Regions from separate parts of the Streptomyces sp. NPDC005494 genome, predicted to be linked through region 1. Evidence: riboswitches for the same ligand, from Rfam matches in the RefSeq annotation. Region 1 holds a riboswitch; each other region holds the start of a gene.

Region 1 (9,720 bases):
CACCCTTGTTGGCGTGGCTGTACTCCTTCTGCGGGAAGCCCCGCATGCCGGAGATGACGTTGTCACCGAGGACCTTGGCCTGACGCAGCGCGTGCTGGGCGTTCGGCGGGCACCAGGCGTTCGGGTTGCCCGCACGGCGGCCGACCATGTCCGGGACCTGGGCGTTGTCGCCCGCGGCCCAGATGTAGTCGGTGCCCTGCACCTGGAGCTTCTCGGACGTGTCCACGTGGCCACGCGGGCCGAGCGGCAGACCGAAGCGGGACAGCGCCGGGTTCGGCTTCACACCGGCGGTCCACACGATCGTGCTGGAGTCGACCTCGAGGCCGTTCTTCAGGACGACGTGACCGTCGACGCAGGAGTCCATGGACGTCGAGAGGTAGACCTCGACCCCGCGGCTCTCCAGGTGCTCCTTGCCGTAGGCGCCCAGCTTCGGGCCGACCTCGGGAAGGATCTTGTCGGCGGCGTCGACCAGGATGAAGCGCATGTCCTCGCGCTTCACGCTGGTGTAGTACTTCGCCGCGTCGCGGGCCATGTCCTCGACCTCACCGATGGTCTCCGCGCCGGCGAAGCCGCCGCCCACGAAGACGAACGTCAGCGCCTTGCGGCGGACGTCCTCATCGGTCGTCGAGTCAGCCTTGTCCAGCTGCTCGAGGACGTGGTTGCGCAGGCCGATGGACTCCTCGATGCCCTTCATTCCGATGCCCTGCTCGGCGAGGCCGGGGATCGGGAAGGTACGGGAGACCGCGCCCATCGCGATGACCAGGTAGTCGAAGGGCAGCTCGTAGGCCTCGCCGACGAGCGGCGCGACCGTGGCGACCTTGCGGTCCTGATCGATGGTCGTGACACGGCCGGTGAGAACCTCAGCCTTGGGCAGCACGCGTCGCAGCGGGACGACGACATGCCGAGGCGAGATGCTGCCGGCAGCAGCTTCGGGGAGGAAGGGCTGGTACGTCATGTACGAGCGTGGGTCGACGACCGTGACGGTCGCCTCCCCGTACCGCATCTTCTTCAGAATGCGACGAGCTGCGTACAGGCCTACGTACCCACCGCCTACAACGAGGATCCTGGGACGCTCCGTGGTGCTCATGCCATCGAGTATCCACCCCCCTCGGGGGGCATGCTCGTGAGCCCCTTCACAAGGTATGCGCGACCCTCTGCTACACTTCGCCGCCCACGTGACCCAGGTCATGACGCCGACGGGGAACCACGGCGGCCCGGCGAACGTTGTTCACCGCTTGTGAGCTGGCCCTTGAGGCGCCGGGCGAGCCGAACCGGCAGCGCGGGACACACCGCCGCCACCCCCGCGCAACACCCCCGCATCACTGCGGCACGGCCCTGTGGGCGACTCGTGCGGCCCTCCGGAGGAAGAACTTCCCCCAGAGGGGCCGAATTCCTTGTGAAGAAGTTCACGAAGTTCGTGGCGGCGCTTCGCGAAAGGCCCCTCCGGACGGGTCCGGAGGGGCCTCGGCGGGCTCAAAGGTGCAGGCCGGAATGCGTATGAGCGGCATCTCACCGCGCCTGCCGCCACCCTGTGATCAAGCGACGGACCAGGCGATTCCGTCGAGGATGTCGTGTTCGCTGACGACGACCTCCCCCGCTCCGGTGCGCTCCATCACCGCGAGCAGGACGAGGGCCCCGGAAGCGATCACGTCGACCCGGCCGGGGTGCATCGCGGGGACGGCCGCCCGCTCCTCGTGCGTCGAGGCGAGCAGCCTCGCGGTGATCTCCCGGACCTGCCCGGCGGAGACCCTGGAGTGGTGGATCGCCTCCGAGTCGTACTCCTCCAGCCCCAGCGCGATCGCGGCGATGGTGGTGACCGTCCCGGCCAGGCCGACAAGCGTGGCCGCGGAGGCGAGCGGCACGGTCTCCTCGGCGAGGTCCAGGGCGGCGTCGACGTCCGCGCGGATCGCGGCGATCCGGTCGGGGGTGGGCGGGTCCACGACCACGCCGTCCTGGACGAGATGACGCTCGGTCATGCGTACGCAGCCGATGTCCACCGACCGTGCGGCGCGCACCCGGTCGTCGCCGACGACGAACTCGGTGGAGCCCCCGCCGATGTCCACGACGAGATACGGCTTCTCCAGGTGGTCGCTGCCCTCCAGCTCCTTGGTGGCACCGTCGAAGGAGAGCTGCGCCTCCTGGTCACCGGTGACGACCTCGGGCTCGACACCCAGGATGTCCAGCACCCCCTGGACGAACACGGCGCTGTTCTCCGCGTCGCGGGAGGCGGAGGTGGCGACGAACCGGATCCGCTCGGCGCCGAGTTCCTTGATGACGTCCGCGTACTCGCGGCACGCGTCGAAGGTGCGCTCCAGCGCCTCGGGCGCCAGCCGGCCGGTCCGGTCGACACCCTGGCCGAGCCGGACGATCCGCATCCGGCGGTCCAGCTCGGTGAACCGTCCGGTGGCGGGGTCCGCGTCCGCGACGAGCAGGCGGATGGAGTTGGTACCGCAGTCGATGGCGGCAACGCGGGTCATGGGGCTCCTGTGGTTGTACGTGGACCGCACGGGGTCAGGACGCGTCGGACTCGCCGCACGGCGTGACGCAGGGGCCCTTCGCCCACCACTGCGGCAGCATCGCGATCGCCTCGTCGCCCAGCGGGTTCACCCCGGGGCCGGCCGCGAGCGAGTGGCCGACCAGGACGTGGAGGCACTTCACCCGGTCCGGCATGCCGCCGGCGCTCGGGAAGCCCTCCAGGACCTCGATGGCGTCACGGCGGGCGATGTAGTCCTCGTGCGCGGCCCGGTAGGCGGCGGCCAGCTCCGGGTCGGTGGCCAGGCGTTCGGTCATCTCCTTCATGACCCCGTTGGCCTCCAGCGTGCCGATCGCGGACGCGGCACGGGGGCAGGTCAGGTAGTACGTCGTCGGGAACGGCGTGCCGTCCTCCAGACGGGGCTGCGTCTCGACCACGTCCGGGTTGCCGCACGGGCATCGGTGCGCGATGGCGCGCAGACCGCGCGGCGGGCGGCCGAGCTGCAGCTCGAACGCGGCGATGTCCGCATCGGTGGGCGTGGTGGATTCGGTCTGCGGAGGGGGCGTGTCCATGCCTGCCTTGAATGTCATCGGTCGGACTGTATGAATCGGTGCGGGAAGAGGGCCCGGCGCGTCCGGAAGGTCATTCCCGGTCCGCGCTGTCGACGCCGTCCCAGAGGTTGGAGTGCCAGGGCCGGCCCGTCGCCCCCGGCTCGCCGCGGCGCACCTCGGCCGCGTCCGGGTCGACCACCGTATATCCGGTCTCGCCGGGCAGCACGTAGTGCAGGTGCTCGCGCGCGAGACGGCGGATGTACGCGTCGTCCTTGAGCCGCGCCTTCTCGTCACGCAGCTCCTCGGTCCGCGAACGCGCCTCCCGCGAGAGCCTCTCCTGTTCGGCGATCTGATCGCGCTGGGAGATGTACTGCCGCATCGGATACGCGAGGGCGACCACCAGGGAACAGACGATCAGCGCGAGGAACGCGGCCCGGCCGGTGAGCCGGGACCGCCGTGCCTGACGGCGGTTCTGGGACCGGTAGACGCGGGCCGCCGTCTGCTCACCGAGCAGCCGCAGCCTGGTCGCGGTGGAGAACCGGTCGCGGTCCTTCCCGGCCATGTCTCACGCCTCCCCGTTACGCACGTCCGTCCCCGCACACGGTACGGGACCGGATGCGGGGACGGACGGAGGCTGGTGCCCCGGACTCGGGCTGTCAGCCCTCGAAGCGGAACCGCGGGAACGCCGAACGGCCGGCGTAGACCGCGGCGTCGTCGAGGATCTCCTCGATGCGCAGCAGCTGGTTGTACTTGGCGACGCGGTCCGAGCGGGCCGGGGCGCCGGTCTTGATCTGGCCGCAGTTCACGGCGACGGCGAGGTCGGCGATGGTGACGTCCTCGGTCTCACCGGAGCGGTGGGACATCATGCACTTGAAGCCGTTGCGCTGGGCCAGCTCGACGGCGTCCAGGGTCTCGGTCAGCGAACCGATCTGGTTGACCTTGACGAGCAGGGCGTTGGCCGAGCCCTCCTCGATGCCACGGGCGAGGCGCTCGGGGTTGGTGACGAACAGGTCGTCACCGACGATCTGCACCTTGGAGCCGAGCTTGTCGGTGATGACCTTCCAGCCGGCCCAGTCGTCCTCGTACAGCGGGTCCTCGATGGAGACCAGCGGGTACGCGGAGACGAGCTCCTCGTAGTACTCGGTCATCTCGGCGGCCGAGCGGGACTTGCCCTCGAACTCGTAGACGCCGTCCTTGTAGAACTCGGACGCGGCGACGTCGAGCGCGAGCGCGATGTCGCGGCCGGGGACGTAACCGGCCTCCTTGATGGCCTCGAGGATGAGGTCGAGGGCGGCGCGGTTGGACTCGAGGTTCGGGGCGAAGCCGCCCTCGTCGCCGAGACCGGTGGACAGGCCCTTGGTCTTCAGGACCTTCTTGAGCGTGTGGTAGATCTCCGCACCCCAGCGCAGGGCCTCGGAGAAGGACTCGGCGCCGATCGGCGCGATCATGAACTCCTGGATGTCCACGTTGGAGTCGGCGTGCGAGCCGCCGTTCAGGATGTTCATCATCGGAACGGGCAGCAGGTGCGCGTTCGGACCGCCGAGGTAGCGGAAGAGCGGGAGGTCGGACGCCTCGGACGCGGCGTGCGCCACGGCGAGCGAGACACCGAGGATGGCGTTGGCGCCGAGGGAGCCCTTGTTCTCGGTCGCGTCCAGGTCGAACATCGCCTGGTCGATGAGGCGCTGCTCGGTGGCGTCGTAACCGACGAGCTCCGGGCCGATCTGCTCGATCACGGCGAGGACGGCCTTTTCGACGCCCTTGCCCTGGTAGCGGTTGGGGTCACCGTCGCGAAGCTCAATGGCCTCGAACGCACCGGTGGAGGCGCCGGACGGAACAGCAGCACGTCCCGTGCTGCCGTCGTCGAGGCCAACCTCGACCTCGACCGTGGGGTTGCCCCGGGAGTCGAGGATTTCCCTGGCTACGACGACGTCGATGGACGGCACGAGGCATCTCCTTCTGGGATCTGACACTGGTTGTGCAGGGTCACTGTGGCCTTGCGGCACGAGCCTAACCGGCTCTGCCTGATCCGTCGGCCGTCCGCCCGTCCCCTGGGACGAAAAAGGACCCAAGGACCTGCATTACGGGCAAAGCTCCAGAATTTTACTGGCAAGTAACTACAACAGTTGAACGAAGGCGCGTCCCGCGGGCCCCGACGGCCGGGGCCGCCCGGCGGTGCCGCGTCCGGCCCCGAAGGGTCTCCGTGGACGGTTCCGAGGGGGTTGCGTGGACGGTTCCGCGGCGCCTGCGCGGCGCCGGACACGGCCCCGGCCCGGCGCGCAGGGGGGTGGGCGCGCCGGGCCGGGACTCCGGGGCAGGAGGAGGAACCCCGGACCACTCCGGATGGAACCTGTACCGCTTCGGTGGAACCCGTACCGCTTCAGGGCGCGGGACCCGGATCCACCTCAGGTGGGACCTGACCGTTTCAGGTGGTCCCGGCTACTTCAGGTGGAGCTGCTGACCCGGGAAGATCAGGTCGGCGTCGTCGACGATGTCGTCGTTCAGCTCGAACAGCTTCTCCCAGCCGCCCTTGACCTTCTTCGCGTCGGCGATCTTGCCGAGGGTGTCTCCGGCCTTCACCTTGTACTCGCCGTCACCCTTCTCGACCTTCTCGCCGGTCGGGGTCGTGACGGTCTTCTCGGCCTTCGGCTCCGTGCGCGTCTCGCTGCGCGAGGCGGGCTGCTCGGCCGTGCGCTCCGGCTGGGCCTTCTCGGCCGTGCCGGAGCCGGTGTCGACACCCGGGTCCACGCCGTCGTTCGTCAGGCCGCCGGCGCCGGCGCAGGCCCAGGCGCCCGGGCCCTGGAGGTCGAGGAGCTTCTCGGCCACGGCTATCTGCTGGTTCTTGGTGGCCAGGTCGGCACGGGCGGCGTACTGCGTACCGCCGGCGGCGGCCCAGCTGGACTGCGAGAACTGCAGACCGCCGTAGTAGCCGTTGCCGGTGTTGATGGACCAGTTGCCACCGGACTCGCACTGGGCGACGGCTTCCCAGGTCTGGACGGAGGCGGCCGAGGCGTTGGTGGCGCCCATCAGCGGCACGGCGACGGCGGCACCGGCGACACCGGCCAGGGTGGCGACACGGACGGCCTTGGACGGGCGACGGTGCTTGCCCTTGCTGGAAAGCAGCATGGTTCTCCTCACCGACGCCTACGAGGTGAGCTGTCGGGTTCGGGCCTGTGAGTTGCCCGGTCGCCCGCACTCGCGGACGACTTCACCCCGAGCCGTACCCGTACCCGTCTTCCGACGGCCGGGCCCGGCGCCTACCTGGGTCCCCCGCTCCTGCCTACGGCGCTTTACGCGTCGGTTCCCCTTCGGCCGACGGCAGGATTCGGCGTGACGGTCGAAGGTGCCCGCGGTGCGAGCGGCTCCGACCGTAAACACACCCAACCCCTACTTTCAAAGATGGACATAACGGCTAATCAGCACGTACTGGTGCGGGGCCGCGGATCGTTTGCGCAGGTCGGAGCCAATATGGACGGACCGGACGGACGGGGCGCCCCGATGACAGCAAAGAGACCCATGTCTCACTTACGCATAAGTGGACATAGGCCTCTGAACTACCCCTGATTCAGGGGCGTTTTCCCGCTTTGGATCAGTTGTCCGCCGAGGCCTTCGCCTGGGCATCCTGACCGTCCTTCGCATCCTGCGTGTCCTGGGTGTCCTCTGCCTCCGCCGTGAGGTCGAGGTCCAGACTCTGGCCGGGCAGGATCAGGTCCGGGTCGGAGCCCAGCTCGTCCTTGTTGGCCTCGTAGAGCGCGGGCCAGCCGCCCGGGAGCTCCTGCGCGTCGGCGATCGCCCAGAGGTTGTCGCCCGTACGGACGGTGTACGAGCCGTCCGCGTCCTGGCGCGCGTCCGCGTCGCCACGGGAGGCGTGCCGACCGGACTCACGCCCGTCCTCCAGGTCCGACTCCGCGCTCGACTCGGGCGCGGGCGTGCCACGGTGCTTACCGCCCTTCGCCGCGTCCCCCTTCGAGGTGCCGGCGGTCTCCGACTCCTCGGGCGACGGGGTGGCGGACGGCGAGGCGTCGGCACTCGCCGAGGAGTCGGCCCCGCCGGCCTCGTCCGTCCCGCCCTCGGACGTGTCCTCGGTCTTCCCTTCGGTGCCCTTGGCCGCGTCCGCCTGGGCCGAGGCCTTGGACGAGGGGGTCCCGGACAGGGACGGGCTCTCCGTGGACCCGTCGGACGGCTCGCCGCCCGGGTCGATGCCCGGCAGCGTCCCGTCCAGGGCGAGCCCGGAGATCACGGCGCAGCTGGGCCAGGCCTGCGGGCCCTTGTCGTCCAGCACCTTCTCCGCGACCGCTATCTGCTGCGAGCGGCTCGCGAGGTCGGCCCGGGGCGCGTAGGCGGTACCGCCGTAGGCCGACCAGGTGTCCTGCGAGAACTGCAGTCCGCCGTAGTAGCCGTTGCCGAGGTCGGCGCTCCACATACCGCCGCTCTCGCATTCCGCGACCCGGTCCCAGGTCGTGGCCTCGGCGGCTTGCGCGCCGCCCGCGCCCAGCAGCGGGATGGCGATGGCCGATCCGGTGACGCCTGCGGCGACGACGATGGCGGGTGCCTGGCGAGGGCGACGGTGTCTGCCGGTCGCGGAGCCCATGGGATTGCCTTCCGTGTGACTGACATGTGACGGGTGAGTCGAACGGTGAACCTAGCCCTACTCGAACGTGTGTCACAAGTCGATGCAGCGGAGATCACGTGAAAGTCACGGAGTTGACAGGCTGTCACTTTCTTCGCCGGAGCGCCCCGGCCGGAACTCCACGGGAAGCGTGCGCAGTCCACGCATGATGAGCCCGCCGCGCCACCGCAAATCGGCAGGTTCCGCAGCGAGCCGCAGGTCGGGGAGGCGGCGGAGCAGCGTCGCGAGAGCCACCTGACCCTCCAGCCGGGCCAGCGGCGCCCCCAGGCAGTAGTGGATGCCGTGTCCGTATCCGAGGTGCTGATTGTCACTCCGCGCGAGATCCAGCGTGTCAGGATCCTGGAAGCGCTCGGGGTCCCGGTCGGCGGCGGCCAGCACCACCAGGACGGGGTCCCCCGCCGCGATCTCCCGTCCGCCCAGCGTCACGGGTTCGGTGGCGTACCGCCACGTCGCGAGTTCCACCGGCCCGTCGTAACGCAGCAGCTCCTCGATGCCCGTGGCGAGCAGGTCCGTCTCCCCGGCGGCGAGCGACCGCTCCAGGCGTGCGCGCTGGGAGGGGTTGCGCAGCAGCGCGTAGGTGCCGTTGCCGATGAGGTTCACGGTCGTCTCGAAGCCGGCGAACAGGAGGATGAAGGCCATGGCGGCGGCCTCGTTCTCGGTGAGGTGCTCGCCGTGGTCGCTCGCCCGGATCAGCCCGGAGATCAGGTCGTCACCGGGATTCTCCCTCTTGCGGTGGATCAGTTCGGCGAGATAGCCACGCATCTTCTTGACCGATCTGGCCACCCCGCCGCGCGGACCGCCGCCGTGCCGGATCATCATGCCCGCCCAGTCACGGAAGTCGTCCTGGTCCTCGCGCGGCACTCCGAGCAGATCGCAGATCGCGTAGATGGGAAGCGGGAAGGCGAAGTCGTGGATGAGATCCGCCTTCCCCTCCTCCACGAACGTGTCGATGAGGCGGTCCGTCAGCTCCTGCACGCGGGGCGCGAACTCCACCACCCGGCGCGGGGTGAACGCCTTGGACACCAGCCGGCGCAGCCGGGTGTGGTCCGGGGGGTCGATGTTCAGCAGATGCGTCATCAGCTCCGCCTTGCGCTCCCCCGGGATACCCGTCTTCCCCTTGGCGTTCGCTGACCCCGCGTGGTGCGCCGGGTTCTTGGAGAGCCGGGTGTCGGCGAGCGCCTGCCTGGCGTCCGCGTACCGGGTCACCAGCCATGCCTCGACCCCACTGGGCAGCGGCGTGCGGTGCACGGGGCTGTTCTCCCGGAGCCAGGCGTAGGCGGGGTACGGGTCGGTGGCGAACTCCCAGGTGAAGAGTTCGGGTGCGGCGTCGGGCGCGGAGGCGGTGCGGGGGCTGTCGTTCACTCCTCGACGCTATCGGGACCTGCCCCGAGCCCTTCCGCCGCCCGGATCGCGTCCCGGTAGGCCCGGGCGGCGGCCCGGAGAGCGGCCTCCGGGTCGATGCCGTCCTGCTCGGCCCGCACCGCGAGGGCGAGCAGCCGGTAGCCGACCCCGTCCCCCTGGGGCAGTGCGGCGTCGATCCCGGCCGTCCGGGCGCGGCTTCCGAGCTTGGCCGCCAGCGCCAGACCCGGCTGCCCGAGCGGCACCCCGTCGGTGACGGAGTCGCGCTGCTTCTCGATCGCCTTCGTACGCAGCCAGTGCGCGCGGACGTCCTCCGGGGTCTCGGCGGTCTCGTCGCCGAACACGTGCGGGTGCCGGTGGATCAGCTTGTCGACGATCGTCCCCGCGACGTCGTCGATCCCGAACGGCTCCTCCGGGTCCTCCTGCGCGATGCGCGCGTGGAACACGACCTGGAGCAGCACGTCCCCGAGCTCCTCGCGCAGCTCGTCCCTGTCGCCGTCCTCGATGGCCTCGACCAGTTCGTACGCCTCCTCGATGGCGTACTTCGCGAGGCCCTCGTGGGTCTTCTGCGAGGTCCACGGGCACGCGAGCCGGATCCGGTCCATGACCTGCACCAGGTCCAGGAGGCGCGCGCCGGGCAGGTCGTACGAACCGGGCAGCAGCTCCAGGTCCGGCATGTGCACGCGGCCGGAACCGCCGAGGCGGGCCAG
Region 2 (9,720 bases), on a different contig from region 1:
GCCCAGGGCCGTCGCGGGGGACTCGGGTCCGGGTCGTGGTTCCTGCGTCGTGCCGGGGGCGGTCGTGCGGGGCCGGGGCGCCGCCGTGCTCGTGGCGGCGGCGAGGGCCGCCGCCAGGCCGCCCATCTCCACGTGCACCACGGCCACCGGCTTGGCCGGGCCGCCGGCCGCGGCCTCGCGCAGCGCGGCAGCCAGGGTCTCGCCGTCACCGGTCTCGGCCTCGCCGTTCTCCCCCACCCACGGGATCGCGGTCACGATCACCGCGTCGCAGGTCCGGTCGGCGAGCGCATCCTCGAGTGCGTCCCGGAAGTCCTGCGGTCCGGCGGCCGTGGTGAGATCGCGCGGCGGCCGTGGGCGCAGCCCCTCGGCGAGGCAGGCGTCGTAGGTGAGGAGGCCGAGGGACTCGGAGTTGCCCAGGATCGCCACCCGAGGCCCGTCCGGCAGTGGCTGGCCCGCGAGCAGCAGGCCCACGTCGACCAGCTCGGTCACGGTGTCGACACGGATCACGCCCGCCTGCCGCATCAGCGCGGAGACCGTCGCGTCCGGGATCCGGCTGACAGGGACGGCGTGGCCCGGCGGGGTGGATCCGCTGTGCCGCGCCCCCTTCACCACGACCACGGGCTTCACCGCGGCCGTGCGGCGGGCGAGCCGGGTGAACTTGCGCGGGTTGCCGAGCGACTCCAGGTACAGCAGGGCGACGTCGGTGCCCTGGTCCTCGTACCAGTACTGCAGGAAGTCGTTGCCGGAGACGTCGGCCCGGTTACCGGCGGAGATGAAGGCCGACAGCCCGGCTCCGCGCCGGTGGAGACCGGAGAGGACGGCGATCCCGATGGCGCCGGACTGGGTGAAGAGGCCGATGCGCCCGGGCTGCGGGGACTCGGGGGCGAGCGAGGCGTTGAGGCGGACCGATGCGGAGGTGTTGATGATGCCGAAGGCGTTGGGGCCGATGATCCGCATGCCGTACGAGCGTGCCTGCCGGACCAGTTCGCGCTGCCGCTCCCGCCCTTCGGCGCCCTGCTCCGCGTAACCGGCGGAGAGGACGACGAGTCCCTGGACCCCGTGTTCTCCGCAGTCCATGACCGCCTGCGGGATCCGGTCGGCGGGGACGGCCACGACCGCGAGATCGACCTGTGCGCCGATCTCGCCCACGGAACGGTAGGCGGGCACCCCGTCGACGCTCTCCTGACCCGCGTCGAAGGACGTGTTCACCGCGTACGCGCGCCCGGTGAAGCCCGAGCCCAGGAGGTTGCGCAGCACCGTGCGGCCCACTCCCCCGGGCGCGCGTCCGACGCCCACGACCGCGACGGAGCCGGGCGTCAGCAGGCGCTGCACCGAGCGGGCCTCGGCCCGCTGCTCACGGGCGCGCTGGACGGCCAGGGACTCCGCCGTGGGTTCGATGTCGAGGGTGAGATGGACGGACCCTTCCTCGAAGCTGCGCTGCTGGGTGAACCCGGCGTCCCGGAAGACCTTGATCATCTTGTTGTTGGCGGGCAGCACCTCCGCGGCGAAGCGGCGGATGCCACGTTCCCTGGCGACCGCCGCGATGTGTTCGAGGAGGGCCGACGCGACGCCCCGGCCCTGGTGGGCGTCCTGGACGAGGAAGGCGACCTCCGCCTCGTCCGCGGGGGCGGAGGCCGGCCTGCCCTGCCCGTCGATGCGGTCGTAGCGCACGGTCGCGATGAACTCGCCGCCGACCGTGACAGCCAGTCCCACCCGGTCGACGTAGTCGTGATGGGTGAAGCGGTGCACGTCGCGGGCGGAGAGGCGCGGGTACGGGGCGAAGAAGCGGTAGTACTTCGACTCGTCGGACACCTGCTCGTAGAAGCTGACGAGACGCTCGGCGTCGTCCGTGGTGATGGGCCTGATGCGCGCGGTGCCACCGTCACGGAGCACCACGTCCGCCTCCCAGTGGTCGGGGTACGCGTGGTGCGGACTCTGCTCCGGCGAGGGCGAGGGCTCCATGGGCAAAGCCTACGGCTCGTCGCACCGGTCGCGTCGGCATTGCGGCGGGGGCACGCTGAGGGTGCCGGCGGGCGGTGCGCGGGCCGGCGGCGAGCCCAGAGCAGGCAGTGCACACCGCATGAGACACTGGTCTAGACAACCATTGATACGTGAAGGGCAGAACCATGGCTGAGCGCCGCGTCAACGTCGGTTGGGCCGAGGGCCTGCACGCCCGCCCCGCTTCCATCTTCGTCCGTGCCGCCACGGCCTCCGGCGTCCCGGTGACGATCGCCAAGGCGGACGGCAACCCCGTGAACGCCGCCTCCATGCTCGCGGTGCTCGGCCTGGGCGCCCAGGGTGGCGAGGAGATCGTGCTCTCCTCCGAGGCGGACAACGCCGAGGTCGCTCTGGACCGTCTGGCGAAGCTGGTCGCCGAGGGGCTGGAGGAGCTCCCGGAGACCGTCTGAATCCGGCCGGTCCGGAATCCTTTCTGCGGATAAGCCGCGGCACCCCCTCTCCGGGAGCCGCGGCTTTTCTGTTTCACAAACGGGCAGCGGCACACCTCGCACCCGAATTAGGGCAGCAGAAACAAAGCCCCGCGACAATTACCTTCTTTGTATACGGCGCAATTGTTAATGACGTGCTCCCGCGATGTTTACGGGGTGTTGCGAAGTCCTCACCCGCACGCCGCCCGCCGTCCCGCCGGGCGGCCGGCGCAGCCGGTGCGCGGCGCTGGCCCGCTCGGCGTGCTGGGCGGCGAGCGCCCTGGCCCGTTCGGCGTCCCCGCGCGCCACGGCGTCCACGAGGGCACCGTGCTCCGCCCAGGAGTCCGCGGGGCGGGCGGGCTGTTCGACGGAGTACATCCACGTGATCTTGTGCCGGAGCTGGGTGAGCAGCGCGATCAGGGCGGGGCTGCCCGACGCCTGCGCCAGCGTCTCGTGGAACCAGCTGCCCAGCGAGCGCAGATCCTCCCCCTCGCCGCGGCGCACCCGCTCCTGCCCCAGCCTGACCAGGCCTCGGAGCACCTTGAGGTGGGCGTCGGTGCGTCGCTGCGCCGCCCGGGCCGCCCCGAGGGGCTCCAGGAGCATGCGGATCTCCAGGAGGTCCGCGGCCTCCTGCTCCGTCGGCTCGGCGACGCAGGCCCCGGCGTGCCTGCGGGTGACGACGAACCCCTCGGACTCCAGGGTGCGCAGCGCCTCGCGCACCGGGACGCGTGAGACGCCGTAACGTCGCGCGAGCACCTCTTCGGTGAGGCGGCTGCCGCGTTCGAAGACACCGGAGACGATGTCGTCACGGATCGCCGTGCATACCGAATGCGCGGGAATGCGCATGTCCGAACCTCCGCCTTAATCCCCGCGAAACGCGGCCGATCGACGCCTGTTCTGTGACTCTATTGCAATCCGCGGGAATTTCCGATGGCGGGGTGGAATCCGTGGATTGCTTTTGGCCGTCGGACACTTCCGCGCATGCTCCGAGGGCACCCGCCAGGGCACGGCGAAGGCCCCGGCGGGTGAGCCGGGGCCTTCGTGCCGAACTCCGGCGACGAGCGGGGAACTTCGTGCGGAGCGTCGTCGTGCGGAGACCGGTCAGACCTGGACGCCGTGGGCGCGGAGGTAGGCGACCGGGTCCATGTCGGACCCGTAGTCGGGGGTGGTCCGGGCCTCGAAGTGCAGGTGCGGGCCTGTGGAGTTGCCGGTCGAGCCGGAGAGGCCTATCTGCTGGCCCGAGGTGACGCTCTGGCCGACCGAGACACCGATCGACGAGAGGTGGCCGTACTGGGTGTAGGTGCCGTCCTTCATCCGGAGCACGATGTTGTTGCCGTACGCACCGCCCCAGCCCGCCTCGACGACCGTACCGGCGCCGACCGCGACCACGGAGGAGCCGGACGCCGCCTGGAAGTCCACTCCGGAGTGGCTGCCGGAGGACCACAGCGCGCCACCCGACTTGTAGCCGGTGGTCACGTGGGAGCCGGCGACCGGGAGGTGGAAGGCGTTCAGCCGGGCGCGCTCGGCGGCGCGGGCCGCACGGGCCTCGGCCGCGCGGGCCTCCTTGGCGCGGGCTTCGGCCTTGCGCTTCGCCTCCGCCTTGGCCTCGGCCTTCGCCTTGGCCTCCGCCTTCGCCTTGGCGGCGACCTCGGCCTGGTGCTGCTGAGCATCCGCCTGGGCGTCGATCTGGGCGGCGAGCGTGAGGTCGAGGGAGACGGTCTGGGTCAGACCGGTGCTGCTCGCGGTGACGGACTCGGAATCCGCGGCGAGGGCCGGGGAGGCCGTGGCGCCGATGACGCCGGTGGTGGCCAGGGCCGCGATGCCGGCGACGTGGGCGCTCCTGCGCGTCAGGCGGCTCGGGGCACGGTGCTTCCCGGTGGCACGGATGAACGCCATGTAAGGGCTGGTCCTTTCCTTCCTTCTCGCCTACCGGGTTAGCTGACGGGTTCGGAGCAGGAAGGTCTCCTACGAGCCCCTCCGCGTCTCGTGCGAGGCGCGGGGGTGCCCGATTCACCCCAGGGACTTCATGGGTCCCCGGCTCCCCAGGCTCGCGCCTGACGGGGACTCGGCGATGACTGTCCGGCGCCGCGGGCGCGGCATACGTCTGACGAACAGCCGCGCTGACGGTAGGTCGGGCCGCTTCGGGGAACCAAACGGAAAGGGCCTTATGTCGCACATCCCACAGGGCATATACGCATCTTCGATGCCAAACCGGACAGACGAACGGACCCCGGCGGGCATGTGCCCACCGGGGTCCGTTCTGTCACGCCCCGAAGCGAAATCTCCGCTTTCAGCCGCTGACGACCGACACCTCACCGATACCCAGTGCCCGGACGGGCTCGGCGATCTGCGCCGCGTCCCCCACGAGCACGGTGACCAGCCGGTCCACCGGGAACGCGTTGACCACGGCCGCGGTCGCCTCGACCGTGCCGGTCTCGGCCAGCCGCGCGTAGAGCTGGGCCTGGTAGTCGTCCGGCAGGTGCTGCTCGACCTGGTCGGCGAGCGTGCCGGCCACCGACGCGGCCGTCTCGTACTTCAGCGGGGCCACACCCACCAGGTTCTGCACGGCGGTCTCGCGCTCGGCGTCGGTCAGCCCTTCGGCCGCGAGAGTGCGCAGGACCTTCCACAGGTCGTCGAGCGCGGGCCCGGTGGACTCGGTGTCCACGGAGCCGCTGATCGCGAGCATCGCGGCGCCGGTCGCTCCGGAGGAGGAACCGGGGGCGGTGGAGCGCAGCACCTGGCCGAACGCCCGGACACCGTAGGTGTAGCCCTTCTCCTCACGCAGCACGCGGTCCAGCCGCGAGGTGAGCGTGCCTCCGAGGCAGTACGTGCCGAGGACCTGCGCGGGCCACACGCTGTCGTGCCGGTCCGCCCCGATACGGCCGATCAGGAGCTGCGTCTGCACGGCTCCGGGACGGTCCACGATGACCACGCGGCCGGTGTCGTCCGCGGTGATCGGAGGGACCGGGCGGGCCTGGGCGGTGTTGCCCGACCAGTCACCGAGGGTGTCGGCGAGCAGGGCGTCGAGGTCCACCCCCGTGAGGTCGCCGACGACGACCGCGGTCGCGGTGGACGGACGGACATGGGCGTCGTAGAAGGCGCGCACGGCCGCGGCGTCGATCCCCCGGACCGTCTCCTCGGTGCCCTGGCGCGGACGCGACATCCGTGCCGTCGCGGGGAAGAGTTCCTTGGAGAGCTGCTTGGCGGCCCTGCGGGCCGGGTTGGCCTGCTCGTGCGGGATCTCGTCGAGCCGGTTGCCGACCAGGCGCTCGATCTCGCTCTCCGCGAAGGCGGGGGCCCGCAGCGCCTCGGCGACCAGGCCGAGGGCCTTGGCCAGCCGGGAGACCGGGACCTCCAGGGAGACCCGGAGACCCGGGTGGTCGGCGTGCGCGTCCAGGGTGGCGCCGCAGCGCTCCAGCTCGGCGGCGAACTCCTCCGCGGAGCGCTTGTCCGTCCCCTCGGACAGGGCCCGCGCCATGATCGTGGCCACGCCGTCCAGGCCCTCGGGCTCGGCGTCCAGGGGCGCGTCGAGGGAGATCTCCACGGCCACGACCTGCTGGCCGGGGCGGTGGCAGCGCAGCACGGTCAGGCCGTTGGGCAGGGCGCCGCGCTCGGGCGCGGGGAAGGCCCACGGCCTGGCCTCGCCGGCGGTGGGCTGCGGGTGGTACTGCATCGCTACTCCAGTCACGGCGGCGTCGGTCACTTGTCGGCCCCTTCGTGCGCGTCGGTGCCGTCCGTCTCGTCGGCCGGCTCGACCGGCTCGTAGACCAGGACCGCGCGGTTGTCGGGACGCAGGTGCGCCCGGGCGGCCTCCTTGACCTCGTCGGCCGTCACGTCGAGCACGCGGCCCACCGCGGTCAGGGCGAGCTGCGGGTCACCGAACAGGACGGCGTAGCGGCACAGTTCGTCGGCACGGCCTGCGACCGTGCCGAGCCGGTCCAGCCACTCGCGCTCCAACTGCGCCTGCGCCCGTTCCATTTCCTCGGGCGTGGGGCCCTCCTCGGCGAAGCGGGCCAGCTCCTCGTCGACGGCGGCCTCGATCTGCGGCACCTCGACGCCGCCGGACGTCTTGACGTCCAGCCAGCCCAGCGAGGGCGCGCCGGAGAGCCTGAGCAGCCCGAACCCCGCTGCGACCGCCGTACGGTCACGGCGGACCAGGCGGTTGTGCAGCCGTGAGGACTCGCCGCCGCCGAGCACGGTCAGCGCCAGGTCCGCGGCGTCGCACTCCCGGGTGCCGTCGTGCGGCAGCCGGTAGGCGGCCATCAGCGCACGCGCGGGAACCTCCTCGTGGACCACCTCGCGCAGCTGCTCCCCGATGACGGCGGGCAGCGTGCCGTCCCGCGGGGGCTGCTTGCCGTCGTGGGAGGGGATGGAGCCGAAGTACTTCTCGATCCAGGCGAGCGTCTGCTCCGGGTCGATGTCCCCGACCACGGAGAGCACCGCGTTGTTCGGCGCGTAGTACGTACGGAAGAACGCCTGCGCGTCCTCCAGCGTCGCCGCGTCCAGGTCGGCCATCGAGCCGATCGGCGTGTGGTGGTAGGGGTGGCCCTCCGGGTAGGCGAGCGCGGTGAGCTTCTCGAACGCGGTGCCGTACGGGACGTTGTCGTAGCGCTGGCGGCGCTCGTTCTTGACGACGTCGCGCTGGTTCTCCATGGACTCCTCGTCGAGCGCGGCGAGCAGTGAGCCCATCCGGTCGGCCTCGAGCCACAGGGCCAGCTCCAGCTGGTGCGTGGGCATCGTCTCGAAGTAGTTGGTGCGCTCGAAGCTGGTGGTGCCGTTGAGGGAACCGCCCGCCCCCTGCACCAGCTCGAAGTGCCCGTTCCCCTTGACCTGGCCCGAGCCCTGGAACATCAGGTGCTCGAAGAGGTGAGCCAGACCGGTGCGTCCCGCGACCTCGTGGCGGGACCCGACGTCGTACCAGAGGCAGACCGCGGCGACCGGGGTCAGATGGTCCTCGGAGAGCACCACGCGCAGGCCGTTGGCCAGACGGTGCTCGGTCGCCGTCAAGCCGCCGGAACCGGCCTGGGCTGTGGCCGTGTGACCCATGGGCATGTACGTCCCTTCGATCGGTACAGGATTTCCTGCCGGACCTGCCACTCTAAGCAAGCGCACGGGCACCTGGCGAAGTTCCCGCTGGGTGAATGTTGTCGTAGATGCTGCCGTAAACACGGGCCCGGCACAGGCCCTCGGGACCGCTTCGGACGGGTCGAGGTCGGGGTTGTCGGTACGGCGGTCCACAATGGTCGGCGTCAGAACCTGAGGTTGCCCGACAGAATCTGTGAAGGAGTCGCAGCCGCGATGGCCCGCCGCAGCACGAAAACCCCGCCGCCGGACGACTTCGAGGAGAAGATCCTCGACATCGACGTCGTCGACGAAATGCAGGGCTCCTTCCTCGAGTACGCGTACTCGGTGATCTACTCCAGGGCTCTCCCCGACGCGCGCGACGGCATGAAGCCCGTGCACCGCCGCATCGTGTCCCAGATGAACGAGATGGGGCTGCGTCCCGACCGCGGCTACGTGAAGTGCGCCCGTGTCGTGGGCGAGGTGATGGGCAAACTGCACCCGCACGGTGACGCGTCGATCTATGACGCACTGGTGCGCATGGCACAGCCGTTCTCGATGCGCCTGCCTCTCGTCGACGGACACGGAAACTTCGGCTCGCTCGGAAACGACGATCCGCCGGCCGCCATGCGGTACACCGAGTGCCGGATGGCCGACGCCACGTCCCTGATGACGGAGTCGATCGACGAGGACACCGTCGATTTCCAGTCGAACTACGACGGCCAGGAGCGGGAACCGGTCGTCCTTCCCGCCGCGTATCCGAACCTCCTGGTCAACGGTGCGTCCGGGATCGCGGTCGGCATGGCGACCAACATGCCACCGCACAACCTCGGCGAGGTCATCGCCGCGGCCCGCCACCTCATCCGGCACCCGGGCGCCGACCTCGAAACCCTGATGCGCTTCGTCCCCGGCCCCGACCTGCCGACAGGCGGCAGGATCGTCGGACTCGGTGGCATCAAGGACGCGTACGCCGCCGGGCGCGGCACGTTCAAGATCCGCGCCACGGTCGCCATAGAGAACGTCACGGCGCGCCGCAAGGGCCTCGTCGTCACCGAACTGCCCTTCACCGTCGGTCCGGAGAAGGTGATCGCGAAGATCAAGGACCTCGTCGGCTCGAAGAAGCTCCAGGGCATCGCGGACGTCAAGGACCTCACCGACAGGGCGCACGGTCTGCGCCTGGTGATCGAGGTCAAGAACGGCTTCGTGCCCGAGGCCGTCCTGGAGCAGCTCTACAAGCTGACGCCGATGGAGGAGTCCTTCGGCATCAACAACGTGGCTCTCGTCGACGGGCAGCCGCTCACCCTGGGGCTCAAGGAGCTCCTCGAGGTCTACCTCGACCACCGCTTCGACGTGGTGCGACGGCGCAGCGAGTTCCGCAGGACCAAGCGCCGCAACCGGCTGCACCTGGTCGAGGGCCTGCTCGTCGCGCTCCTCGACATCGACGAGGTCATCCGACTCATCCGGGACAGCGACAACTCCGCCCAGGCGAAGGCGCGCCTGATGGAGCGCTTCTCGCTCAGCGAGATCCAGACGCAGTACATCCTGGACACCCCGCTGCGCAGGCTGACCCGCTTCGACCGGATCGAGCTGGAGAGCGAGCGCGACACCCTCAACGACGAGATCGCCAAGCTGACCGCGATCCTGGAGTCGGACGCCGAGCTGCGCAAGCTCGTCTCGTCCGAACTCGCCGCCGTGGCGAAGAAGTTCGGTACCGACCGGCGCACCGTTCTGCTGGAGTCGGCGGGTTCGCAGGTCGCGTCCGTCCCCCTGGAGGTCGCGGACGACCCGTGTCAGGTACTGCTCTCCTCGACCGGTCTGCTGGCCCGTACGGCGAACGCCGAGCCGGTCGTCCAGACCGAGGACGCCAGGCGCACCAAGCATGATGTGATCGTCTCGGCGGTCGCCGCGACAGCACGCGGGGACGTGGGTGCGGTGACGTCCACGGGACGGCTGCTGCGGCTCTCCGTGATCGACCTCCCGCAGCTGCCGGATACACACGCGGCCCCCAGCCTCTCGGGCGGGGCTCAGATCTCGGAGTTCCTCACGCTGGGGACGGACGAGGAGCTGGTCTGCCTCACCACTCTGGACGAGGACGCGCCGGGCCTGGCCATCGGCACCCTTCAGGGGGTGGTGAAGCGTGTGGTGCCCGACTACCCGGCCAACAAGGACGAGTTGGAGGTCATCTCGCTGAAGGACGGTGACCGTATCGTCGGGGCGACGCAGCTGCGTACGG
Region 3 (9,720 bases), on a different contig from region 1:
GAAGTCCACTGCGACGGTGGTCGTGGTCTTCTCCGGGAGTCCGGCGGTGTCGTCGAGTCGGGTGCTGGACTGCGTCATCGCCTCCTCCGTGTGCAGGGTCGGGATCTCCGACAGCGTACGGATCAGGGTCGTCTTTCCCACGCCGAAGGGACCCGTGACGACGAGCTTCATCAGGGTCTCGGCGGCACTCGGCAGATAGCCGATGCCGCCCCGGTCAGTGGAGGGAACGGAGTCCAACGAGCAGCCTCTCGACGAGCGACCGGTCGATCTCACCGGCGCTGGGGATCGGTGGTCGAGCGAGCAGATGTCCTGCGGCCACGAGATCCGTGGCCAGGAAGACCGTTGCGCTGACCGGCAGGTCCAGGTGGGCAGCGCATTCGACGACGGTGAGGGCTCCCGGATCCAGGAGTTCGCACAGTCTGCGCTGTTCCGTCCCGGTCTCCGGCGGCAGGGCCGAATCCGTGCGGAGGAGCACGGCGAGCCGGTCGAGCGCGGGGCCGGTGGGCGCGAGGCGGCCACCGGTGACCAGATAGGCGGGGATCAGGCGGCGCCCTGGGCCGGGGCTCATGGCTGGTCGGCGGCGTCCGGTCGGCGGGTGGGGGCGTGCATGGCGCGGGTCAGCGCGGTGACCTGCACCTGCATCTGGTATGCGATGTTCCCCAGGTGCGCGTCGGGGGCCGCGAACAGGGCCAGCGTGGTGTTCCTGCCCGCGGGTACGACGATGGCGAAACCCAGGTCGGACTCCACCACCGTCTGCGCCAGGCGCGGGGACTCCGCGTCGGTGAACGCGGTGGTGAAGGCACGGGCAGCGGCGTGCAGGGTCGCCGTCATCGCGGCGACGCGCTCGGCGGACGCGCGTTCCAGGCCCGGTGACGCGCCCTCGACGAGCCCGTCCCCGGTGGCGACCACGGCATGCTGCACGCCGGGCAGTTCCAGCAGCGGGGTCAGCACCCAGGCGAGATCACCGGTGGTGGGAGTGGTGCTCACTTCTCGTCGTCTCCTTGGTCGTCCGATGAGGATGCTGAGGGTGATGCCACGGCCGCGGGGCCCGGGACCGCGGGGGCGCTCCTGCCGCTGAGGGTGCCCTCCTGGAGGGAGGACCAGGCCGCTCCGGCCTGTTCGGGCGTGCGGGGCGCGGGCTCCTCCTCCACCGGCCGGCGCGGGGAGGACGGCGCGTCCGGGGAGGCGGCCCGGCGGCTCCTGCGCCGTCGGCTGGGCAGCCCGGCCGGGCGCTGCTCACCGTCCTCGGCGGTCGCGGCCTCTTCGGCACGGGGGGCGGGTTCGGCGGGCACGGCGGGTCCAGGGTCTCCGGCGGGATCTGCACCTGCCGGAGGCCCGGGGAGCCCTGCGGGTGCGGGAGTCGTGACGGGCTCGGGGTCTTCGGCGACGGGCACGCGCGCGTGTACGGGCTTCGGTGCGAGCACGGACAGGGTGCGGTCGTCGTCGATCACGGTCAGCAGGTGGGCCGGGATGCGCAGCATCGCGCGCATCCCTCCGTACGGGGACGACTCGATGTGGCAGCTGAAGCCGTAGCGTGCGATCAGGCGCCCGACCACGGCGAAGCCGGTCTGCGGGGGGTCCCCCAGCTCGGTGAGCAGGACCTCGGAGGGCCCGGAGAGCAATGTACGGGCCCTCTTGAGCGCGTCTTCGTCCATGCCGATCCCGGCGTCGTCGACGAGGATCATGGCGCCTCGTCCCGGTGTCTGCTGCACCGTCACCGGCACCTCGGTGTCCGGGTGCGAGTACGCCGTCGCGTTGGCCAGCAGTTCGGCGAGGGCGATCGCGAGGGGTTCGGCGGCCCGGGCGACCAGGGCCAGCCGCTCCTGGCGCAGGTGGTTGGCGACCTTGATGCGTTCGTATCCCGCGACCCGGGACTGGGCGCCGAGCACGATCTCCACGAGGGAGGAGTTCTGACGGGCGAGTCCCGGCCAGGCGTCGCAGAGCACGGCGGTGGCCTGGGTGCGTCGCAGCGCGAGTTCGTTGCGGAAGTCGAGCTGCAGGATCCGCGGGTCGTCGTACTCGTGCTGGAGTTCGTGCAGCAGGTGCTGCGACTGGTTGAGCAGTGACTGGATCTTGGCCGAGGTACCGCGCATGGCCGAGCGGGCGGCGGCGTCGACGCGTCCGCGTTCCTCCAGCACCGCCGTGCGCGCGGCCTGCACCGCCTCGGTCAGCAGGCGCGCGGCGTCGCCCTCGATCCCGGCGGCCTCCCGCAGTCCGGGGACGGGCGCGGAGCGGTGGGAGAGCGCGGTGGCCGCTGCCGGTATCCGCTTCTGCGCGAGCTGTCGTATCTCCTCGGTGAGGGCGAGGGTGCGCGCCTCGGCTGCCTTGAACTGGCGCTCGGCCAGTTCGGCGCGCGCCGCGGCGTGGTGCGACTCGCGCATGGCCCGGTCCGTGCGGACGGCCGACCATATGGCCGTCACGACGGCTGTCAGGGCCAGGATCCATGCCACCACGGCGTCACCGCGTCTCTGTTGTCGGGGACGGCCGGTGTCCCGCGCGGCGGCAGGACGTCGGGCCGTCGGGCCGGCCGGCCGTCATGCCGGCTCGTCGGTACACATCGTGCCGGTCTCGTGGGCGACGGCCGCCACATCGGCCATCACCTGGAGCACTTCGGGCAGCTCGGAGCCGTCTAGGTGACGGTATTCGCTGCCGATGGTCACCACCAGGCGCTCCGGCAGACCGAGTTCCGGGTGGCGGCCCTCCCGGATCACCCGGCGCGCGGCCTCCGGCGCGGGCACGCCGGCGGCGTGCAGGGCGTGGGCGCGCTCTCGTACGTACGCGAGGTAGCCGATGTGCTCGCGCACCCCGGCCGGGTCGAGCAGCGGGCCGTGACCGGGGACGATCACCTCGGCCCCGGTGGCCAGCACCCGTTCGCAGGCGTCGATCACATTGCTCAGGGGTCCCGCCCAGTGCACCGGGTGGTCCCCGGGCTGCCGCGCGGTGGAGGCGAAGATGATGTCGCCGCTGAACACCGCGCGGTGCGCGGGAAGATGGACGATCAGGTCACCCGTGGTGTGGGCGGGCGGCAGGGAGGACACCTGGACCGTGTGCTCCCCCAGGGTCAGTTCGAGCTCCCCGGTGAAGTAGGTCGTCGGCAGCACCTGTTCGGTGGCGGACCAGTCGAAGGCCCCGAAGTGACGCCCGAGATACGCGCCGAGGGGCGTCGCCGGGTCGCTCCCGCTCACGAGCGCGTGCTGCTGCCGCGGCGTGGGGTCGTAGTGGATGTGCTCCCGGGCCTCCCGGGTCGCGATGATCTCCGCGTGCGGGAGCACGCCGGCACCCCAGAAGTGGTCGCCGTTGGCATGGGTGACGATCACGCGGTCGACGCTCACCCCGTCGGGCAGGCGCTTGGTGCTCTCCGCCAGGAACTGCCCCGCCAGCAAGGGGTCGTACGGGGCGTCGATCCACAGTGCGCCGCGCCGCGACACGAGAAGGCCGCAGTTGGCCAGGCCCCAGCCCCGCTTCGGCGGCAGCCAGGCGTACAGGCCCCCGCCGAGGTCAACGACGTCCCCCACCGTGATCGGCATGGAGCGATTATGCCGACCGGGATCCGGCCGCGCGTTCGAACTCGGCCAACATATGGGCACCGTGACGCAAAATCGCCCCTTCACCCGGGTCGGGGCGCGGTTCCGGTGACCGTCCGGGGTCGCCACCGATCGTCCGGTCGGCGGGTTTTCGGCTGGTTTGCCGCCTGCTGGGCGGCATGTACCCCTCTGTGCTCGCAGCGCGCTACGCCTACCCAGCCTGGAACAGCGGAACCGGATCGAGCCGACTACCCACTGAGCATGGCCGAAAACCGCCGTACCACGGATCGCCGAACTGAAGGCCATTTGCTTGTTTCTGCTCGATTGCCCCATGTAACATGCAGAATTGAACAAAGTGGCGACGATTTCCCCCAGTCCACCCCTCAGGTGCGAGCAGCAGTGGAAGCGGAGTGCGCACATGTCCCATGTGGAGAACGAGACGGCGAGTCAGCCGGAGTGCTGGCGCCGCGCCGCGGAGGTCGCCGTCGGCCGGACGGCGGCACCGGCACTGCCCGCCGCCGGTGAGCGCGTCGCCGTGGTCGGCTGCGGAACGTCGTATTACATGGCGCAGGCCTACGCCGCGCTCCGCGAGGCGTCCGGGCAGGGCGAGTCGGACGCCTACGCCGCTTCGGAGTTCCCCTTCGGCCGGGTGTACGACCGGGTCGTCGCCCTGACGCGGTCCGGAACGACGACGGAGGTACTCGGCCTGCTGAGCCGGCTGCGGGGCACCACGCGGACCGTCGTGGTGACCGCCGATCCGCACACTCCGGTGGAGGGCGCGGCGGACGAGATGGTCGTCCTCGACTTCGCCGACGAACGGTCCGTGGTGCAGACGCGTTTCGCGACCACGGCGCTGACCCTGTTCCGCGCCCATCTCGGGCTGCACACGGACCAGGCGGTGCGGGATGCGGAGACCGCGCTGGCGCAGCCGCTGCCCGACGGGGTTCTGGAGTGCTCCCAGTTCAGCTTCCTGGGGCGCGGATGGACCGTCGGGCTCGCCAACGAGGCGGCGCTCAAGATGAAGGAGGCGTCCCTGTCCTGGACGGAGTCCTATCCGGCGATGGAGTACCGCCACGGTCCCATCAGCATCGCGACGGCCGGAACCGCGACGTGGATGCTCGGCGCCGCGCCGGAGGGGCTGGCGGAGCAGGTGCGGTCGACGGGCGCGCGGTGGGTGGAGAGCACGCTGGACCCGCTGGCCGACCTGGTCCGCGTCCAGCGGCTGGCGATCGCCCGCGCGGCGGCCCGCGGTCTCGATCCGGACCTGCCGCGCCATCTGACGCGTTCGGTGGTGCTGGACGGAGCGGCGGAGGTCTGAGCACGCGTCAGGGCATGCCGCGCACCGGGCCGGCGGACAGCCCGGTGCGCGCCGTGACCGTGCGGGTCAGTCCTCTTCGAAGTAGGTGTCCAGCACGGCGTCCAGTTCCGCCGTCCACTGCTTGAGGCTGCTCCGGGCCCCCGCCTCGACCTCGGCGTTGAACCACCGGCGGCTCGACAGGTGGACGGTCACGGTGAACCGGCGTCCGAAGCGGCCCGTCTTGACCTCGACCGCGCCGATCTCGGCCCAGTCGAACTCCGCTTCCTGGTCGTCCAGCCGGAAGCGGACACCCTCGGCGTCGACCCGGATCGACCCGCGCCGGTCGCTGACCTCGAAGACGGGACCGTCCGCGCCGTCGCGCGCGGCGCCGGCCTCCACAGCCGCCTCGTCCTCGGAAGCCGCTTCCTCCTCCGCGGACGCCTCGCCACCGGGCGCCGCCGGCTCGGCGTCGGTCACCTCGGCCACGTCGTCCGCGTGCACGACGGCGTCCTCCGGGTCCCGGACCTCCTCGGACGCCTCCGCCTTCTCCGCCCCCGTCCGGGCGGCAACTGGGGCCGTCAGGCCGGGGATGTACGCCGGGTCTGTCCCCGCGGCGAACTCGGGCTTGGTGTTCGAATCTATGCGCTGCTCCACGGCGGGCAGTATGGACGACGAACCTGTACGAGACCAGTCGCCCGGCCGCCGGCTGCCCGTGGTTCCGCGCCCACGGCCGCCCGGGGGCAGGCCCGGGAGCGCGCACACGGACGACGGGTGGTGCGGGTTCCGCCGAACCCGCACCACCCGTCGGTGATGTCCCTCTGTCCCCGCCGTCACGCCTCGCGCGTCAGCAGGTCACGCATCCGCGAGGCTCAGTAGGCCCCGAAGACGTTGTCGATCGAGCCGTACCGGTCGGCGGCGTAGTTGCACGCGGCGGTGATGTTGGCGACCGGGTCGTAGCTGTCCGTCGACGTGCCGGGCACGTGGTAGGCCTCGAAGGTCGGGTCGATGACCTGCAGCAGGCCCTTCGACGGGATGCCGGCGGCGGCGTTCGAGTCCCAGTTGTTGATGGCCTGGGGGTTGCCCGAGGACTCGCGCATGATGTTGCGGTGGATGCCCTCGTAGCTGCCGGGGATGCCGTGCTCGGCCATGATCGCGAGCGACTCCTTGATCCAGCCGTCGAGGTCGTTCGTGTACGCGACCGGCGCGGCGGCCGGAGCAGCCTCGGCGGGTGCGCCCTGCGCGGCGACCGAGGTGCTCGTGCGCTCCGAACGGTCGGCGCGCTCGGCACTCTGCTCGGCACGGTCGGCGGCCTTGTCGGCCTTCTTCTCCGACGTGTCGGCCGACTTCTTCTCGGCCTTGGCGCCTATGGCCAGCTTCAGACCGGGGTGAATGAGGTCGGGGTTTTCGCCGACAGCCTTCCGGTTGTCCTCGTACAGGGCCTTCCAGCCACCGTTCACGGAATGCTCGCGAGCGATCTTGGCGAGAGTGTCGCCCAAGATCACGGAATAGGTGGTGGAGCCGGACTTCTGTGCGGCAATTCCCTTACCGGTCACGGAAGTCGACGCCGCCGCCTTTTCGACGGTGGAGGCGGCCGGGGCGGCGAACGCACCGGTCGCTCCGATGACAGGGAGGGCGAGAGCGCCCGTGGTCACGACGATGATGCCGCGAGTCAGCGAACTGGTCCTGGAACGACGGTACTTACCGTTTTCGGGCATGCTGGATTTCCTCTCCGCCGCCTACGAAGTGAGCTGTCGGGTTCGGACTGGAGATGCCCGGCCGCATAGAGATGCGACTTCACCCCGAGCCGATCCGGATACCGGATCGGCGCTTACCTGGGTCCCCCGCTCCTGCCGTACGAGAAGTGGTCGGGTAACCGGACGGCGGCAGGATTAGGCGTTCCATCCGGAGTGATGGTGACCGTAGGCGAGGAATAGCGAAAGGAACAAGCCCGATCTCGTGATCAAAATTCGCCCGCAAGATCGATTCTTCGGAATTCGTGTAATCCATCGCACATTGCGTCGGCCATTCTTCTTGGCACAGAAGGGAACCGGCCGCTCCGCGCGGGCGTCCCCGAGGTGACCAGTGACGCTGGTCACGGAGTCCGAAAAGGGCGTTTTGCTCTCCCTTGAAGGTCCCCAGGTCACACGAAATGGCCTTTTATGGATTACGGGACTAATTCCAAGAAAGTTGCCTAAATCGGGCATAAGGCTCACAACGCGTACCCGCGGGCATACCAGCTGAGTCTGTGTGGAATCGATCCAGCTATGACCGACAACCCGTACGCCTCGTACCCGCGGATCACCGTGCTGCCCGTCCAGCCCGGTGACCCGCCCTTCCGCATCGTCGAGATCGACGGCGAGGTCATCGGCCGGGCGACCGCCATGACGGACGTGCTGATCGCGGCTGCCGCAGCAGGGATCCACATCCACGATCTCGACGATCCGGCCGTCGTGAGGTGGGTGGGCGGCGGCAAGCTCAGCTGGCGGCCGCACTGACGGACCGACTGCGGTCGGGCCGCACTGACGGGCCGACTGCGGTCGGGCCGCACTGACGGGCCGAGTGCGGTCCGGCCGCACTCACGGACCGACCGCGGTCCGGCTCGAGCGGTGCGCCGAGTCTCAGAAACGCCCGGCGCGATACGCATCTGCCAAGTGCCGAACGCCAGAGCATTGCAGATGCGAGCCACAGCCCCATATCGTGTCGCACATGCAGTCCTACACCATCGGGCAGGCCGCGCGTCTTCTCGGCGTGAGCCCGGACACCGCCCGTCGCTGGGCGGACGCCGGACGTGTCGCGACCCATCGCGACGACAGCGGGCGCCGCCTCATCGACGGCCGCGACTTGGCCGCGTTCTCGGTCGAGGTCGCCCAGGTCGGCACGGGCGAGGAGGAGGTCCCCTACACCTCGGCGCGCAACGCCTTCCCGGGCATCGTCACCGCGGTGAAGCTCGGTGACGTCGCCGCCCAGGTGGAGATCCAGGCGGGGCCGCACCGGCTCGTCTCCCTGCTGACCCGCGAGGCGGTCGAGGAGCTGGGCCTCGAGGTCGGCATGCGGGCCACGGCCCGCGTGAAGTCGACCAGCGTGCACATCGACCGCACCTGAAGCCGTACACGTCCGCCGGCGAGTGGCGGCCCTCACCGAGGAGTTCCCTCCGATGTCTCTCCCTCCCACCGGCCGCCGGGGCGTCGCCGCCGCGTCGACCGCGGCGCTGCTGTTCACCCTCGCCGCGTGCGGCGGTGACGACGGGGACAAGGACGCCGCGGCCCCGAGGACCGAACTGACCGTGCTGGCCGCCTCGTCGCTCACCGATGTCTTCACGACCGCCGAAGCCGCCTACGAGAAGGAGCACCCCGGCACGAAGCTGACCTTCTCGTTCGCCGGGTCGCAGGAGCTCGCCGCCCAGGTCCGTCAGGGCGCGCCCGCGGACGCCCTCGTCACCGCCGACACCCGGACGATGGACGGTCTGGAGCCGGAGACCGGCACCCCGACCGTCATCGCGAAGAACCGCCTGGTCATCGTCACCGGTGAGGGCAACCCGGAGAAGGTCCAAGGTCTCCCGGACCTGGCCGATCCCTCCCTCAAGGTGGTCCTGGCCGCCCCCGAGGTGCCGGTGGGCCGGTACGCGGAGCAGATCCTGGACGCCCAGAGGATCGAGGTGAAGCCGGTCTCGCAGGAACCCAACGTCCGCGCCGTGCTCAGCAAGGTCGAGCTCGGCGAGGCGGACGCGGGCCTCGTGTACCGCACGGACACGACGGTGGCCACCGACAAGGTCGACGCGGTCGACATCCCGGACGCGCAGAACGCGATCGCGTCCTACCCGGCCGCCACACTGAAGTCGTCCGAGCACGCAGAGGCCGCTGCCGCCTTCGTCTCCTGGCTGTCCTCCCCGGAGGCTCAGAAGATCCTCCAGGACGCGGGCTTCCAGAAGCCGTGACCGAAGGCAGCCCCAGGGAACCGCGATGAAACAGCTCCGCACCCGCCCGTCGGGCCCCCGTGCTCCCCTCACCCTGGCGGTCCCCGCGCTGCTCGCCGTCGTGTTCCTGATGCTGCCGCTGGCCGGCATCCTGGCGCGTACCTCCTGGGGCGAGCTCGGCACCCATCTGACCGGCCCCGCGACCACGCAGGCCCTGAGGCTGTCGCTGCTGGTGTCCGGCTGGGCGCTGGGGCTCTCGCTCGTGCTGGGTGTGCCTCTGGCCTGGCTGCTGGCGCGCGTCGACTTCCCCGGCAAGGCCCTCGTACGCTCGCTCGTCCTCCTCCCGATGGTGCTGCCGCCGACCGTCGGAGGCGTGGCGCTTCTGCTCGCCTTCGGGCGGCGCGGCCTGCTGGGGCCCTGGCTGGAGGAGACCTTCGGCATCACGCTGCCGTTCCACACCTCGGGGGCGGTGCTCGCCGCGACGTTCGTCGCGATGCCCTTCCTCGTCATCAGCCTCGAAGGCGCGCTCGGAGGTCTTCATCCGCGGTACGAGGAGACGGCGGCCTCCCTGGGTGCCTCCCCCGTCCGGGTGTTCTTCACCGTGACCCTGCCCATGGTCGCGCCCGGACTGGCGGCGGGCGCCGCGCTGACCTGGGCGCGGGCGCTGGGCGAGTTCGGCGCCACCATCACCTTCGCGGGGAACCTGCCGGGCACCACGCAGACCCTCCCGCTCCAGGTGTACCTGCTGCTCCAGGACTCCCCCGAGACGGCCACGTCCGTGTCGCTGCTGCTGCTCGCCATCGCCATGGCGGTGCTCGTCGCGCTGCGCGGCCGATGGGCCGGCGCACCCCGGAAGGCCGGGGCCCCGCGCCGCCCCGACGACGGGCCCGAACCCGGACCCGAACCGGAACCGGAACCGGCAGCCGGACCGTCCGCGGAAGGACCGCCCCGGGAGAGGTGGCCCCTGCGCGCCGAGGTCACGGGCT

What was found. A riboswitch is a leader RNA that binds a small molecule or an ion and turns the genes downstream of it on or off. The one in region 1 is predicted to bind cyclic di-AMP.
Region 2: linked by a shared signal. The riboswitch ahead of ACFYQ6_RS15805 (M23 family metallopeptidase) and the one ahead of ACFYQ6_RS27710 (transglycosylase family protein) in region 1 are both predicted to bind cyclic di-AMP.
Region 3: linked by a shared signal. The riboswitch ahead of ACFYQ6_RS15255 (transglycosylase SLT domain-containing protein) and the one ahead of ACFYQ6_RS27710 (transglycosylase family protein) in region 1 are both predicted to bind cyclic di-AMP.

Annotation. Positions count from the first base shown of each region.
Region 1 is NZ_JBIAJR010000010.1:282,633-292,352, reverse strand. It holds gene ACFYQ6_RS27735 (NAD(P)/FAD-dependent oxidoreductase) at 1-1,087, opposite strand, end outside; gene ACFYQ6_RS27730 (Ppx/GppA phosphatase family protein) at 1,536-2,477, opposite strand; gene ACFYQ6_RS27725 (DUF501 domain-containing protein) at 2,512-3,045, opposite strand; gene ACFYQ6_RS27720 (septum formation initiator family protein) at 3,116-3,586, opposite strand; gene eno (phosphopyruvate hydratase) at 3,681-4,967, opposite strand; gene ACFYQ6_RS27710 (transglycosylase family protein) at 5,461-6,147, opposite strand; cyclic di-AMP (ydaO/yuaA leader) riboswitch at 6,148-6,319, opposite strand; gene ACFYQ6_RS27705 (transglycosylase family protein) at 6,611-7,612, opposite strand; gene ACFYQ6_RS27700 (cytochrome P450) at 7,718-9,013, opposite strand; gene ACFYQ6_RS27695 (nucleoside triphosphate pyrophosphohydrolase) at 9,010-9,720, opposite strand, start outside.
Region 2 is NZ_JBIAJR010000004.1:476,714-486,433, forward strand. It holds gene ACFYQ6_RS15790 (GNAT family N-acetyltransferase) at 1-1,962, opposite strand, end outside; gene ACFYQ6_RS15795 (HPr family phosphocarrier protein) at 2,127-2,408, shown strand; gene ACFYQ6_RS15800 (GntR family transcriptional regulator) at 2,574-3,272, opposite strand; gene ACFYQ6_RS15805 (M23 family metallopeptidase) at 3,528-4,322, opposite strand; cyclic di-AMP (ydaO/yuaA leader) riboswitch at 4,336-4,507, opposite strand; gene ACFYQ6_RS15810 (M16 family metallopeptidase) at 4,717-6,099, opposite strand; gene ACFYQ6_RS15815 (pitrilysin family protein) at 6,126-7,478, opposite strand; gene ACFYQ6_RS15820 (DNA topoisomerase (ATP-hydrolyzing) subunit A) at 7,725-9,720, shown strand, end outside.
Region 3 is NZ_JBIAJR010000004.1:327,729-337,448, forward strand. It holds gene ACFYQ6_RS15220 (ATP/GTP-binding protein) at 1-237, opposite strand, end outside; gene ACFYQ6_RS15225 (DUF742 domain-containing protein) at 215-568, opposite strand; gene ACFYQ6_RS15230 (roadblock/LC7 domain-containing protein) at 565-987, opposite strand; gene ACFYQ6_RS15235 (ATP-binding protein) at 984-2,453, opposite strand; gene ACFYQ6_RS15240 (MBL fold metallo-hydrolase) at 2,535-3,527, opposite strand; gene ACFYQ6_RS15245 (SIS domain-containing protein) at 3,943-4,842, shown strand; gene ACFYQ6_RS15250 (hypothetical protein) at 4,909-5,475, opposite strand; gene ACFYQ6_RS15255 (transglycosylase SLT domain-containing protein) at 5,691-6,536, opposite strand; cyclic di-AMP (ydaO/yuaA leader) riboswitch at 6,542-6,727, opposite strand; gene ACFYQ6_RS15260 (hypothetical protein) at 7,086-7,316, shown strand; gene ACFYQ6_RS15265 (molybdopterin-binding protein) at 7,528-7,923, shown strand; gene modA (molybdate ABC transporter substrate-binding protein) at 7,976-8,755, shown strand; gene ACFYQ6_RS15275 (ABC transporter permease) at 8,781-9,720, shown strand, end outside.